Regions from separate parts of the Nocardioides secundeburneus genome, predicted to be linked through region 2. Evidence: riboswitches for the same ligand, from Rfam matches in the RefSeq annotation. Region 2 holds a riboswitch; the other holds the start of a gene.
What was found. A riboswitch is a leader RNA that binds a small molecule or an ion and turns the genes downstream of it on or off. The one in region 2 is predicted to bind cobalamin.
Positions count from the first base shown of each region.

Region 1: another riboswitch for cobalamin. It lies ahead of ABFT23_RS10810 (FecCD family ABC transporter permease); the one in region 2 lies ahead of ABFT23_RS17520 (nitrite reductase).

Region 1 covers NZ_JBDUUE010000003.1:543,568-549,352, forward strand. The annotation lists gene ABFT23_RS10795 (Wzz/FepE/Etk N-terminal domain-containing protein) at 1-336, opposite strand, end outside; gene ABFT23_RS10800 (hypothetical protein) at 591-1,370, shown strand; gene ABFT23_RS10805 (ATP synthase F0 subunit B) at 1,396-2,364, opposite strand; cobalamin riboswitch at 2,548-2,731, shown strand; gene ABFT23_RS10810 (FecCD family ABC transporter permease) at 2,876-3,898, shown strand; gene ABFT23_RS10815 (ABC transporter ATP-binding protein) at 3,895-4,689, shown strand; gene ABFT23_RS10820 (ABC transporter substrate-binding protein) at 4,686-5,735, shown strand.
Region 2 covers NZ_JBDUUE010000006.1:249,648-255,432, reverse strand. The annotation lists gene ABFT23_RS17535 (cobalt-precorrin-4/precorrin-4 C(11)-methyltransferase) at 1-245, shown strand, start outside; gene cobJ (precorrin-3B C(17)-methyltransferase) at 258-1,742, opposite strand; gene ABFT23_RS17525 (precorrin-8X methylmutase) at 1,739-2,407, opposite strand; gene ABFT23_RS17520 (nitrite reductase) at 2,404-3,177, opposite strand; cobalamin riboswitch at 3,290-3,431, opposite strand; gene ABFT23_RS17515 ((2Fe-2S)-binding protein) at 3,467-4,087, opposite strand; gene ABFT23_RS17510 (DUF1800 domain-containing protein) at 4,265-5,785, shown strand, end outside.

The DNA of each region.
Region 1 (5,785 bases), on a different contig from region 2:
GACCTCGACCAGGACGGTGCCCCGGACCCAGGTCCCGTCGAGGTGGCGGCGCAGGTCGCCGATCGTCCGCGGTGCGGACAGCTCGGCCTGGACGGCGTCGGCGACGGCGCGCGACCCGACCAGCTCGGCCATCGTGCCGCGGAGGGCGTCGAGGTCGCCGACGGCCACGTCGACGTCGGCGGACGGATTCTGGACGGCCGACACGGTCGCCGTGGCGGTGTAGGTCTTCGGTGCCACGAGCAGGCCGAGGGCGAGCAGCCCGCCGGTCGTGGCGAAGACGGCGAGCACGAGCCAGCGTTGGCGCCACAAGGCACCCGAGACGTCCTGCGGTTCCACGCATCCCCCCATAGGTGCGGAGGGCCGACCAGAACCTTGTTTCTATCGTGAACCCCCACCGGTGAGCCTAGTCAGCGCCGGCCGCTACCACGGTTCGCCACCGACGGCGGGGAAACGTTGGCACGTCGACTTGCCAGCGACGAGGGGCACGAGCACGATCCACGACCCTCACCGGTCACGAGGCCGGGCCGACTACGATGCGGGCACCCGGGCCCGGCGACCGCCGGGTCGCGGCGCGGACGGGGGGCTCGACGATGAGACGCTCCGGCTCGCGCCTGCTCGTGGTGCTCCTCACCGGACTCGTCGTCGGACCGGTCACCGTCCTGCTGCCCGGTTGCTCGCTCGTGGACGACCAGCGCGACGGCACCGAGCGCCCCGGACCCGCCGATCCGGCACCGAGCCTGGTCGAGACACGCGAATGGGCCGCGAACGACGGCCTCGTCTCGGTGGTCCTGCGCAACACCGCCGACCGGGTGCTGCGCCGGGCCCAGGCCGAGGCCACCGTGGTGACGGCCGGCTCGGTCACGACGACGGTCGCCGGACCGTGCTGCACGGTGGCCGACGTGCCCCCCGGCGCCGACTACGCGTTCTCGTTCCGCCTGCCCACCGACGTGCGCGTCGACGACCTGCAGGTCGGCTACCGCGACGTCGTCTGGTCGACGGCCGGCAGCGACGGCAGCCCGCGGCTCGCCGTGCAGCTGGACAGCGTCTTCGCCAACGCGGTGGGCGCGGTGGTGGTGGCCGACGTGACGGCGGACGGCGCCCCGGTCGACAGCGCCGTCGTGCAGGCCGTCGTCGACGATGCCGAGGGCGACCTCGTCGCGATCGTGTCGGGGACCTGGTCGTGCTTCCTGCCCGGGCGGCCCCGCAGGATCTGGATGCAGCTCTACGCCACGCTGCCGGTGGGCAGCACCGTGCGCACGGTCACCGCGTTCGCACGACCGACCGCGCGCGCGGGCGGCGACGCCAACCTGCAGACCTCCTGCGACCCCGCCGCCGCCCGCGCCCAGGGCGCCTCAGGCCCACCGGGCTGAGCGCCGGTCGGGGCCGGCGTCGAGGTCAGCGCGTGGGCGTCGACCGGAACAACCAGCCGAGCGGACGCGCCTCGTCGTCGTGGTCGTCGTGATCGCCGTGGTCGTCGGCCCCACGCCGCCGGTCGTCGGACACCTCGGCCATCTCGACGACCTCGGCCGCGGTCATCTCGACCGCCGGGTACGTCTCGGCGTCGTGCCCGACGGTCTCCGGCTCGACGTCGTCGAGCATCGAACGACGCTGACCCGAGGAGCTCACGAGCCGGACCGACGCCCACTGCTCGGGCTCGACGGGCTCGACGGGCTCGACGGGCTCGTCCGTTCGGACGACGTCGGCGTCCTCGAGCGGAGGCTCGTGGTCGGCCCCGTCGTCGACGTCGACGTCGGACTCGACGAGATCGTCGACGGCACGCAGCGACACCTCGGGACGACGTCGGGGAGCGTCGGGACGGGAGGCCTCGGTGACCTCGTGGCTCGGGGCGTCGTCAGGGAGCGAGACCTGGTCGACGAGGGAGACGCCGAGCCACGAGGCGTCGTCGAGTGAGACCAGCGCCCGCTCGATCGCCGCCTCCAGCGCCGGGATGCTCGTCGCGAGGTCGTCGCGGCGTTCGGCGATGGCCTGGGTGAGGCCGGCGAGGTCGCCCGTGAGGCGCTCGCGGGCCTCCTGGCGGGCCCAGGCGTCGTACTGGGCGGCGTCGGCGTGGGCCTCGGCCAGCAGGTTCTCGGCCTCGACACGGGCCTGGGTGACGATGCCGATCGCCTGCTCGCGGGCCTGCTCGACCATGGCGCGGGCCTCGGCCTCGGCCTGCTCCTCGACGCCGGCGGCCGCGAGGCGCGCCGTCTCGATCAGGCTCGTCGCCTCGGCGACGGCTGCGGCCCGGATCTCCCCGGCCTCGGCCAGCTCGATCTCGACCTCGCGTCTCATGACGAGCGCCTCGTGGAGCACCGAGGCGCCGACGACGGCGTCGCTACGGAGGTGGGGCGGCGTGTCGGGCATCGAACCTCGGCTCGTGGGCGGCGGCTGTACGAGGGCACGACGAACCGCCCCCCGCGATCCAGAGTACCCAGGACGCAACCCCGCAAACCTCCTGCGACGTTTCGCTCGTGTCAGCACGGTGTGAACGCTCGCTCGCGACCCGGCGAGACGTGGCCTCCCGGCCCGGGCCCGCTCGACCCACTGCTAGGTTCGCCCCGAGCCAGAACGCACCTACGGGTGCGCGGGAATCCGGTGTGAATCCGGAGCTGACGCGCAGCGGTGAGGGTGACTGGCAGGACGACGTACCACTGGGCCGCGCGACGGCCTGGGAAGGTGTCCTGCCGGGTCGAACCCGAGTCCGAAGACCGGCTGGCTCACTCCCAGCCGTCGGCCCCGCGTTCCGGGCCCTCACAGATCCGAGTGACCGATCGACACTCCAGGCCCGCGCCACGGCGCGCTCCCGACCCTGTTGTCCCGCCCCACCGACCCGGTCCCACCTCCCCCTCCCCGGCCCGAGCCCGGCTGGATCCGGCTGGGTGCCCTCTACACCTGCCTCGGCGCCGCCCTGGTCGTCTCGGTGGTCCTCTCGCTCGGGTTCGGGTCGGAGTCGTTGCAGCCGGCCGGTGTCGTCGAGGTCCTCCGTGAGCGTCTCCTGCACGCACGCCCAGGGCCGGACGACGTCTACGACACGATCGTGTGGGACCTGCGGGCGCCACGGGTGCTGCTGGCCGCCGTCGTCGGCGCCGGCCTCGCGGTCGCGGGGGCGGCGATGCAGACCCTGGTCCGCAACCCGCTCGCCGACCCCTACCTGCTCGGCGTCTCGGCCGGTGCCGGCGTGGGCGCCACCGCCGTGATCGCCTTCGGCGTCCTCGGGTCGCTGGGCGCGTGGGCGCTGTCCGCCGGAGCGCTGGTGGGCGCGCTGACGGCCGCGGTGCTGGTCTTCGGCATCTCGATCGCGCAGGGCGGGCTCACGCCGCTGCGGCTGGTGCTGACCGGCGTCGTCATGTCGTCGGCGTTCTCCTCGATCTCCAGCTTCCTGGTCTTCGTCGGCAACGAGCCGCGGGCCACCGAGTCGGTGCTGTTCTGGCTGTTGGGCTCGCTGGCCGGTGCGACCTGGGCGCAGCTGTTGCCCCCGGTCGTCGCCGTCGTCCTGGCCACCGCCGCGGCGCTCGCCCTGCACGGCTGGCTCGATGCGCTCACCACGGGTGACGACACGGCCGCGGCCGTCGGCGTGCCCGTGCGCGCCGTGCGCGTCGGGCTGTTCGTGCTCACCTCGGTGCTCGTCGGCATCCTCGTCGCGGTCTCGGGCGGCATCGGCTTCGTCGGGCTGGTGGTGCCCCACCTCGCACGCCTCGTCGTCGGGGCCGGCCACCGCGTGATGGTGCCGGTGGCCGCTCTCGCCGGAGCGGTGTTCCTCGTGTGGGTCGACGTCGTCGCCCGCACCGTCGTCAGCCCTCAGGAGATCCCGCTCAGCGTCGTCACCGGCCTGGTCGGGGCCCCGGTGTTCCTGCTCCTGCTCGGACGACGCCGCTACCGCTTCGGCGGTGAGGCGTGAGCGCCGCCCTCGCCGTGCGCGGGCTTTCGTGCGCCGTCGGCGGACGCACCGTGCTCGTCGACGTCGACCTCGAGGTCGCCCGCGGCGAGATGGTCGCCCTCGTGGGCGTCAACGGCTCCGGCAAGTCGACCCTGCTGCGCACCGTCGCCGGGCTGCTCACCCCGGTGCACGGCTCGGTGGCCGTCGGGGCGGACGACGTGCACACCCTCGGCGCCCGGGCGCGGGCCCGGCTCATGGCGTTCGTGGCCCAGGAGGAGCACCCGCCGGCCGACATGCGGGTGGTCGAGTACGTCGCCCTCGGGCGCCTGCCCTACCGGACACCGTGGGCCCGCGGGCACGACGACCGGGGCGCCGCGCTGCGCGCCCTCGCCTGGGTCGGGCTCGACGACGCCGCCGACCGGGCGTGCGCCGACCTGTCCGGCGGCGAGCGTCGGCGCGTCAGCCTGGCCCGCGGGCTCGCGCAGGACTGCGACCTCGTCGTGCTCGACGAGCCGACCAACCACCTCGACGTGCGCCACCAGCTCGACCTGCTGGCGTTGCTGCGCGCCAGCGGCCGCACCGTGGTCACCGCCATCCACGACCTGGCCCTCGCGGCCGCCCACTTCGACCGCGTCGTCGTGCTGCACGACGGCGTCGTCCACGCCAGCGGGACGCCGTCCGCCGCCCTGGCGCCCGACGTGATCGACCACGTCTTCGGCGTCCCCGCCGCCTACCTGATCGACGAGCACCACCGGACCCGACACCTCACCCTCGGCACCGGACGCCCGGTCGCCACGAAGGAGCACCGATGACCACCCGCTCGACCCTCGCCGTCCTCGCACTACCCCTGGCCGCCCTCGCCCTGGCCGCGTGCGGCGAGACCGTGCCCCGCAGCACCGACGACGGGGCCGCTGCCGAGACCGTCACCGTCGAGAACTGCGGCGCCGACCTGGTCGCCCCGTCACCGGCGTCCCGGCTCTACGTCTACGACGGCGGGATGATCGCGATGACCCTCGCGCTCGGCGCGCAGGACCAGGTGGCCGGCATCGCCGGCATCGGCGACGACGTGGCCGTGCTCGGCCAGGCCTACGGGGCCGACGTGGTCTCCGGGTTGCCGGTCGCCGCCGACGAGCGCCCGACGCTGGAGAACGTCATCGCCCAGCGGCCCGACGTCGTGGTCGCCGGCTGGAACTACGGCTGGGACGAGGACTCCAACCTGACGCCGGCGGGCCTCGCCGACCGCGACATCGTCGGCTACACGCTCACCGAGTCGTGCCGTCAGGACGACGGCGAGGCGCGCGGCGTCGTGGGGCCGTGGGAGGCCCTGCGCACCGACCTGACCAACCTGGGCGCGATCACCGGGCGCGACGACCGGGCCGCCGACCTCGTCGCCGACCTCGACGCGCGGCTCGCCCGGCTCGAGGCCGCGCCGCGCGCCAGCGAGCCGCCCACGGTCTTCCTCATGGACAGCGGCACGACGGCCCCGTTCTCCAGCGGGTCGTTCGGCGGCCCGCAGGGCATCATCGAGGCCGCCGGGGCTCGCAACGCCACCGAGGACGTCGCCGACACCTGGACCACCGTGTCGTGGGAGCGCGTGGTGGCCTCGCAGCCCGACTACGTCGCCTTCGTCGACTACCCCGGCCAGGCCTTCGAGGACAAGGTGCGGGTGCTGCGCAGCCATCCCGGCACCCGCGACCTGCCCGCCGTCCGCGAGGGCCGGTTCCTCAACCTGCCGTACGCGGCGTGGGTGAGCAGCCCGCTCAACATCGACGCCGCCGAGCAGCTGCGCGCCGCGCTCGAGGACGCCGGCCTCGTGCCCCCGACCGACATCGAGCCCCCGTTCGACCTGCAGCCCTGAGCCGCCCGCGACGGGTCACCCGTTGGGGGCGCCCGGTGCGGATACCGGTG
Region 2 (5,785 bases):
CGCGCACCCGCGAGCTCATGACCGACCTCGCGCCGCACTACGGCGACGGGTGCCCGGTCGTCGTCGTCCACCGGGCCTCGCAGCCGGGTGAGCAGGTGCTGGTCGGCACCGTCAACGACATCGCCGACCAGGTCGAGGAGGCCGGGCTGCGCCAGGCCGCGGTCATCCTCGTGGGGCCGGCGCTCGGTCGGGGCGGCGGCGACTCGTGGCTCTACTCGGCCACCCGCGACCGGCAGCCTCGCTGATCGACGACGGGATCAGCGACGGGTCGCGCGGCTGGTCCAGACGCGACCGGACGGGCTGGTCCTCGTCCCCGACGAGCCGATGATCAGCAGGCACTTCATGTCGACGGCGGCCGCGTCGAGGTCGGCGAGGGTGGTGACGGTGATCGACTCCTCGGCGCGGCCGACGTCGCGGCCGACGATCACCGGGCGGTCGGCGGGCAGCTCCTCGAGCAGGATCTTCTGGGCCTCGACGACCTGCTCGGTGCGCGAGCGCGAGGCCGGGTTGTAGATCGCGAGCACCAGGTCGGCGGTCGCGATCGAGCGCAGGCGCTGCTCGATGACCTCCCACGGCTTGAGCCGGTCGGAGAGGCTGACGACGGCGAAGTCGCCGCCGATCGGGGCGCCGGCGCGGGCCGCCACCGCCTGCACCGCGCTGAGGCCGGGCAGCACGCGCACGTCGACGTCGGGGAACTCGTCGGCCACCTCGAACACCGCGGCCGCCATGCCGAACACGCCGGCGTCGCCGCCGGAGACGACCGCCACCCGCTCGCCGGCCCGCGCGAGCCGCAGCGCGTCACGGGCGCGGTCGACCTCGACCGTGTTGCCCGAGGCGTGCCGGGTCAGGCCGGGGCGCTGGGGCACCCGTTTGACGTAGGGCGCGTAGCCGACGACGTGGTCGACCTCGGCGAGCGCCTGGGCGACCTCGGGCGTCAGCCAGCCGTCGGGACCGGGGCCGAGGCCGACGACGAGCAGCTCCGCGGCGGTGGGCGCGTCGGCCGGCTCGACCACGGCGGCACGCGGCCCCGTGTCGCCCGGCACCACGATCAGCGAGAAGTACGGCACCGTGTCGGGGTCGACGTCGGCGACCGGCAGCCACCGCTCGCCGGGGGCCGAGGCCCTCTCGACGTACAGCGCGCCGTCGAGGCGGCCCGCGGCCTCGATCGCCCGGCGCACGGCCGGGAAGGTGCGACCCAGCTTCATGATGATCGCGCCGTCGGTGTCGGCGAGCCGACGGGCGAGCTCGGGCTCGGGCAGGGTGCCGGGCAGCACGGTGAGCACGTCGGTCTGGCGCACCAGCGGGGAGGCGACCGCGGCGGTGGCGGCCGCGAACGCGGGGACGCCGGGCACCACCTCGGTCGGGAAGCGCTCGGCCAGCCGGTCGTGCATGTACATCGCCGAGCCGTAGAACATCGGGTCGCCCTCGGCCAGCAGGACGACGTCGCGGCCGGCCTCGAGGTGCGCGGCCAACCGTGCCGCCGAGGTCTCGTAGAACTCCGCCATCGCGCCGGCGTAGCCGCCCGGGTGGTCGGTGGTGCCGGTGGTCACCGGGTAGCGCAGCTCCTCCTCGACGACGCCGGCGGGGATGAGGTCGGCGGCGATGCGTCGCGCGTGGGAGGTCGTGCGCGTGCCGGCGTGGTAGGCGACGACGTCGGCGGCACCGATGAGACGCGCGGCCTTGAGGGTGATCAGCTCCGGGTCGCCGGGCCCGATGCCGACGCAGGTCAGCCGGCCGCTCATGCCTCGCTCACCGAGGCCAGGGCGTTGACCGCCGACGACGTCATGGCCGAGCCGCCGCGGCGTCCGCGCACGGTGACGAACGGGACGTCGACGCCGTGGGTGTCGGCGAGCGCGGCCAGCGCCTCCTTCGACTCCGCGGCGCCGATGAACCCCACGGGGCAGCCGATGATCGCGGCCGGTCGCGGGGCGCCGTCGACCAGCATCTCCATCAGGTGGAACAGCGCGGTGGGCGCGTTGCCGATGGCGACGACCGCCCCCTCGAGGTGGGGCTCCCACAGCGAGACCGCGGCCGCGCTGCGGGTCGTGGCCCACTGCTGCGCCAGTGCCGGCACCCGCTCGTCGTTGAGGAAGCACATGACCTCGTTGCCGGCCGGCAGCCGTCCGGCGGTGATGCCGACGGCGACCATGCGGGCGTCGGTGATCACCGGCGCGCCAGCGGCCAGGGCGGCGCGGCCGGCCTCGCCGAGGCGCGGGTGGACGACGAGGTCGCGCACCAGGTCGACCTGGCCGCTGCCGTGGATCATCCGGACGGCGACCTGCTCGGCCCCGGCCGGGATGCTGCTGAGGTCGGCCTCGGCCCGGATGGTGGCGAACGAGTCGGCGTAGATCGCCGGGCCGGTGGCGACGTAGTCGAAGCGGCGCGTCGGTGGCGTCGGTGAGGTCACGGGAGCAGGTCCGTCCTGATCAGGGAGTGCCAGGGCGTGACCAGGACCGGCCCGCCCGTCGAGGTCGCGAGCGCGACGTGGTCGGGGGAGAGCACGCCGTCCGGAGCCGTGAGGACGGCGTCGCCGGCGGCGGGCCCGGTGCGCGGGCTCGTGCGCGGGTCGGGCTCGCGCACCGCGGCGAGCGGCGTCGCGAGCTCGTCGACGTGCCAGGGCGCGTCGACGCCGTCGCCACGGACGTCGAGGAAGCGGTGCGCGAGGCCGAGCAGGGCCTGCGGCGCGTCGGCGAGCGGGACGACGTCGCCCCACCCGGCCCCGAGCCGCAGCTGGGCGGTGGCGTCGTCGAGGGCCATCAGCCCGAGGTCGGTCGGCCGTCCGACGACGTCACCGCGACCGTCGTCCAGGGTGACCAGGAAGCGTCCGGGCAGACCGGCCGCGCGGGGGTCGGCGAGCACGAGCGCGTCGAGCGCGGCCACGACGGGGCGCAGGTCGGCGCGCCCGCCGACCCGGCCGGTGAGCGGGGACACGACGACGTTGCGGGCCTGGTCGTGCGCCCGGCTGGGCAGCAGGCCCAGCGCCTCCACGGCGCGCAGGAACGGCTCGCCGTGCTCGACCCCGCGCAGCTGCAGGTTGGCGCGCGAGGTGAGGTGGAGGTCGCCGTCGCCGAAGGTGGCGGCGACCTCGGCGAGACCGTCGAGCGTCGCGGCGGCCAGCTCGCCGCCGGGCACGCGGAGCCGGACCAGTGCGCCGTCGTCGGCCGGCCACGGGCGCACGACGCCGGGGCAACGGTCTCGTCTGGTGCGGGGCACAGGGCTCCTGGGAGGTCTGCGGCCTCCACGCGTCGGCCGGTCACGACCTCGCGGCGGTCGGCCGCAAGGGCCAGCAGGTCTTCGGACTCGGGATCGCACCGACCGTGGACGCCTTCCCAGGTCTTGCGACCCAGTGGCTGCTGCTCCCACTCGGAGCCAGCCGTCCTGCCGATCACCCTCACCGCTGCGCGTCAGTCCCGGAGTCGCACCGGATTCCCGCGCTGGCGGCCCGACGATAGCAATCCGGCCCCTCTCACGGTCGTGCGGGCACGACGTCGAACACGCAGTCGCCGCACAGGCCGGCGTTCGAGGCGAGGTAGAACAGGCAGCAGGTACGCCGGCGCGCCGTGCCGTCGGGGCGCACGTCGAGCTCGCCGGCGAAGCCCGGCCCGGCCAGCAGGCGGTCGACGACCGGTCGCGCCCGGGGCAGGTGGTGCACCCGGGGGACGGCGTGCAGGCTCGCGGCGGCGTTGCCCCACAGCAGCCGCGGCGCGAGGGGGACGGCGTCGACCAGTGGCTCGAGCACGCTGCGCACCGCGGCGTCGAGGTCGTCGTCGGTCGCGTCGGTTCGGCCCCGCGGCTCGTGGACGCCGAGCGTGACCGCGCCGTCGTCGTGCCGGGCGACGAGGCAGCCGGGGTCGACCAGGACGCCGTCGGCGGCGTAGGGCACGACGCTCACCGACCAGAAGCGCGACGCCACGCCCATCACGACGGCCGACCAGCCGACGCGGGCCGGGGCGTCGCCCAGGCGGCGGCACACGGCCCGGGCGAGGTCGGCGAGGTCGAGGTCGACCAGCGGCACGTAGCGCTCGTCGGGCTCGAGGTCAGGCTCCCAGACCAGGATCCGGCGCAGCGCTCGGGTCGGGTCGGTCATGGCGTCCGTCACGCTACCCATCAGCCGTCCGTCGGCGGCGGTGGCCCCACCCGGGTGGTCATGCATGTCCGATCGGACATTTGTGTCCCAGGGGTGTTGGAGGCCCGGCCGGAGGGTGGCCAGGATGGGGGCTCCCCCACGCCTCCCCCGGAGGCCTCCATCCCCCCTGGAGAACCGGTGATCGACGCACCCCCCACGCCGACGGCCCCTGCGCCGACCGCTGTTCCTGCCGACCGCCCGACCGAGGAGTCGGCACGCCGCCGGTTCCTCACGCGCGGCCTCGTGGCGGGCATCGCCGCCCTCGCCGTGTCGTCGGGCGTCGACGGTGGCGGGGCCGACGCCGCCACGGCGGACCGGAAGGCGAGCGCCCGGCGGCGCCACGCCAAGCGGTGCCGGCACTGGCACCGCTGCGCCAAGCACCAGGGCCACACCTGCCGGCGGCTGCACCGGTGCAAGCACCGCTTCCACCGGGCCGCCCCCAGCACGCCCAGCACCCCCAACACCCCGAGCACGCCCAGCACCCCGACGACGCCGGCACCCCCCACGCCGACGACGCCGACTCCCGAGACGCCCACGACGCCGGCACCCCCCACGCCGACGACCCCGACCACCCCGACGACCCCGACCACCCCGACGACGCCCGAGCCCGACCCTGCGTTCGCGTCGTCGCCGATCCCGACCGCGGCCTCGCTGCACCTGGGCAACCGCTTCACCTACGCCATGACTCCCGCGCTGCACGCCCAGATGCGCGCGGCCGGCAGCCCCGAGGCCTGGCTCGCCCGCCAGCTCGAGCCGGCCGCCGTCGCCGACACCGCGGCCGACGCCTTCGAGTCGTGGTGGCCCTCGGTCAACCTCGACGCCGCGACCTTGTGGAAGCGCAACCAGGACGAGGTCGAGGGCGGCTGGCAGGCCATGGAGAACTACTCGCGCTGGTGCCTGCTGCGCCGCATCTACTCCCAGCGCCAGGTGCTCGAGGTGATGACCGAGTTCTGGGAGAACCACCTGCACGTGCCGGTCTACGACGACGGCGTGTTCACCTACCGCGCCGCCTACGGCAAGATGCTCCGCTCCCACGCGCTCGGCCGGTTCGACGAGATGCTCGTCGCCGCCATCACCCACCCGGCCATGGGCATCTCGCTCGACAACGCGACGTCGACCAAGCGGGCCCCCAACGAGAACCTCGGCCGCGAGCTGCTCGAGCTGCACACCGTCGGCCGCGGCAACCACAGCGAGGACGACGTCAAGAACTCCGCGCGCATCCTCACCGGCTACAAGGTCGACATGTGGCGGACCTGGGCGGCCTCCTACAACGCCGCCGACCACTGGACCGGCGAGGTCACGGTGCTCGACTTCACCCACGCCAACACCGCGCCCGACGGGCGGGCCGTCACCACCGCCTACCTGACCTACCTGGCCCACCACCCCAAGACGGCCGAGCGGATCGCCCGCAAGCTCGCCAAGCGCTTCGTCTCCGACACGCCGTCCGCGGCGCTGGTGAGCCACCTGGCGCAGGTGTACCTGACCAGCGAGACGGCCATCAAGCCGGTGCTGCGCGCCCTCGTCGCGCACCCGGACTTCAAGGCGTCGGCGGGCCAGAAGGTCCGCACGCCCACCGACGACGTGGTCGCCACCCACCGCGTGCTGCAGACCAGGATCGACCGGCCCACCTGGCACGGCTCGGCGGCCAACGTGATCCTC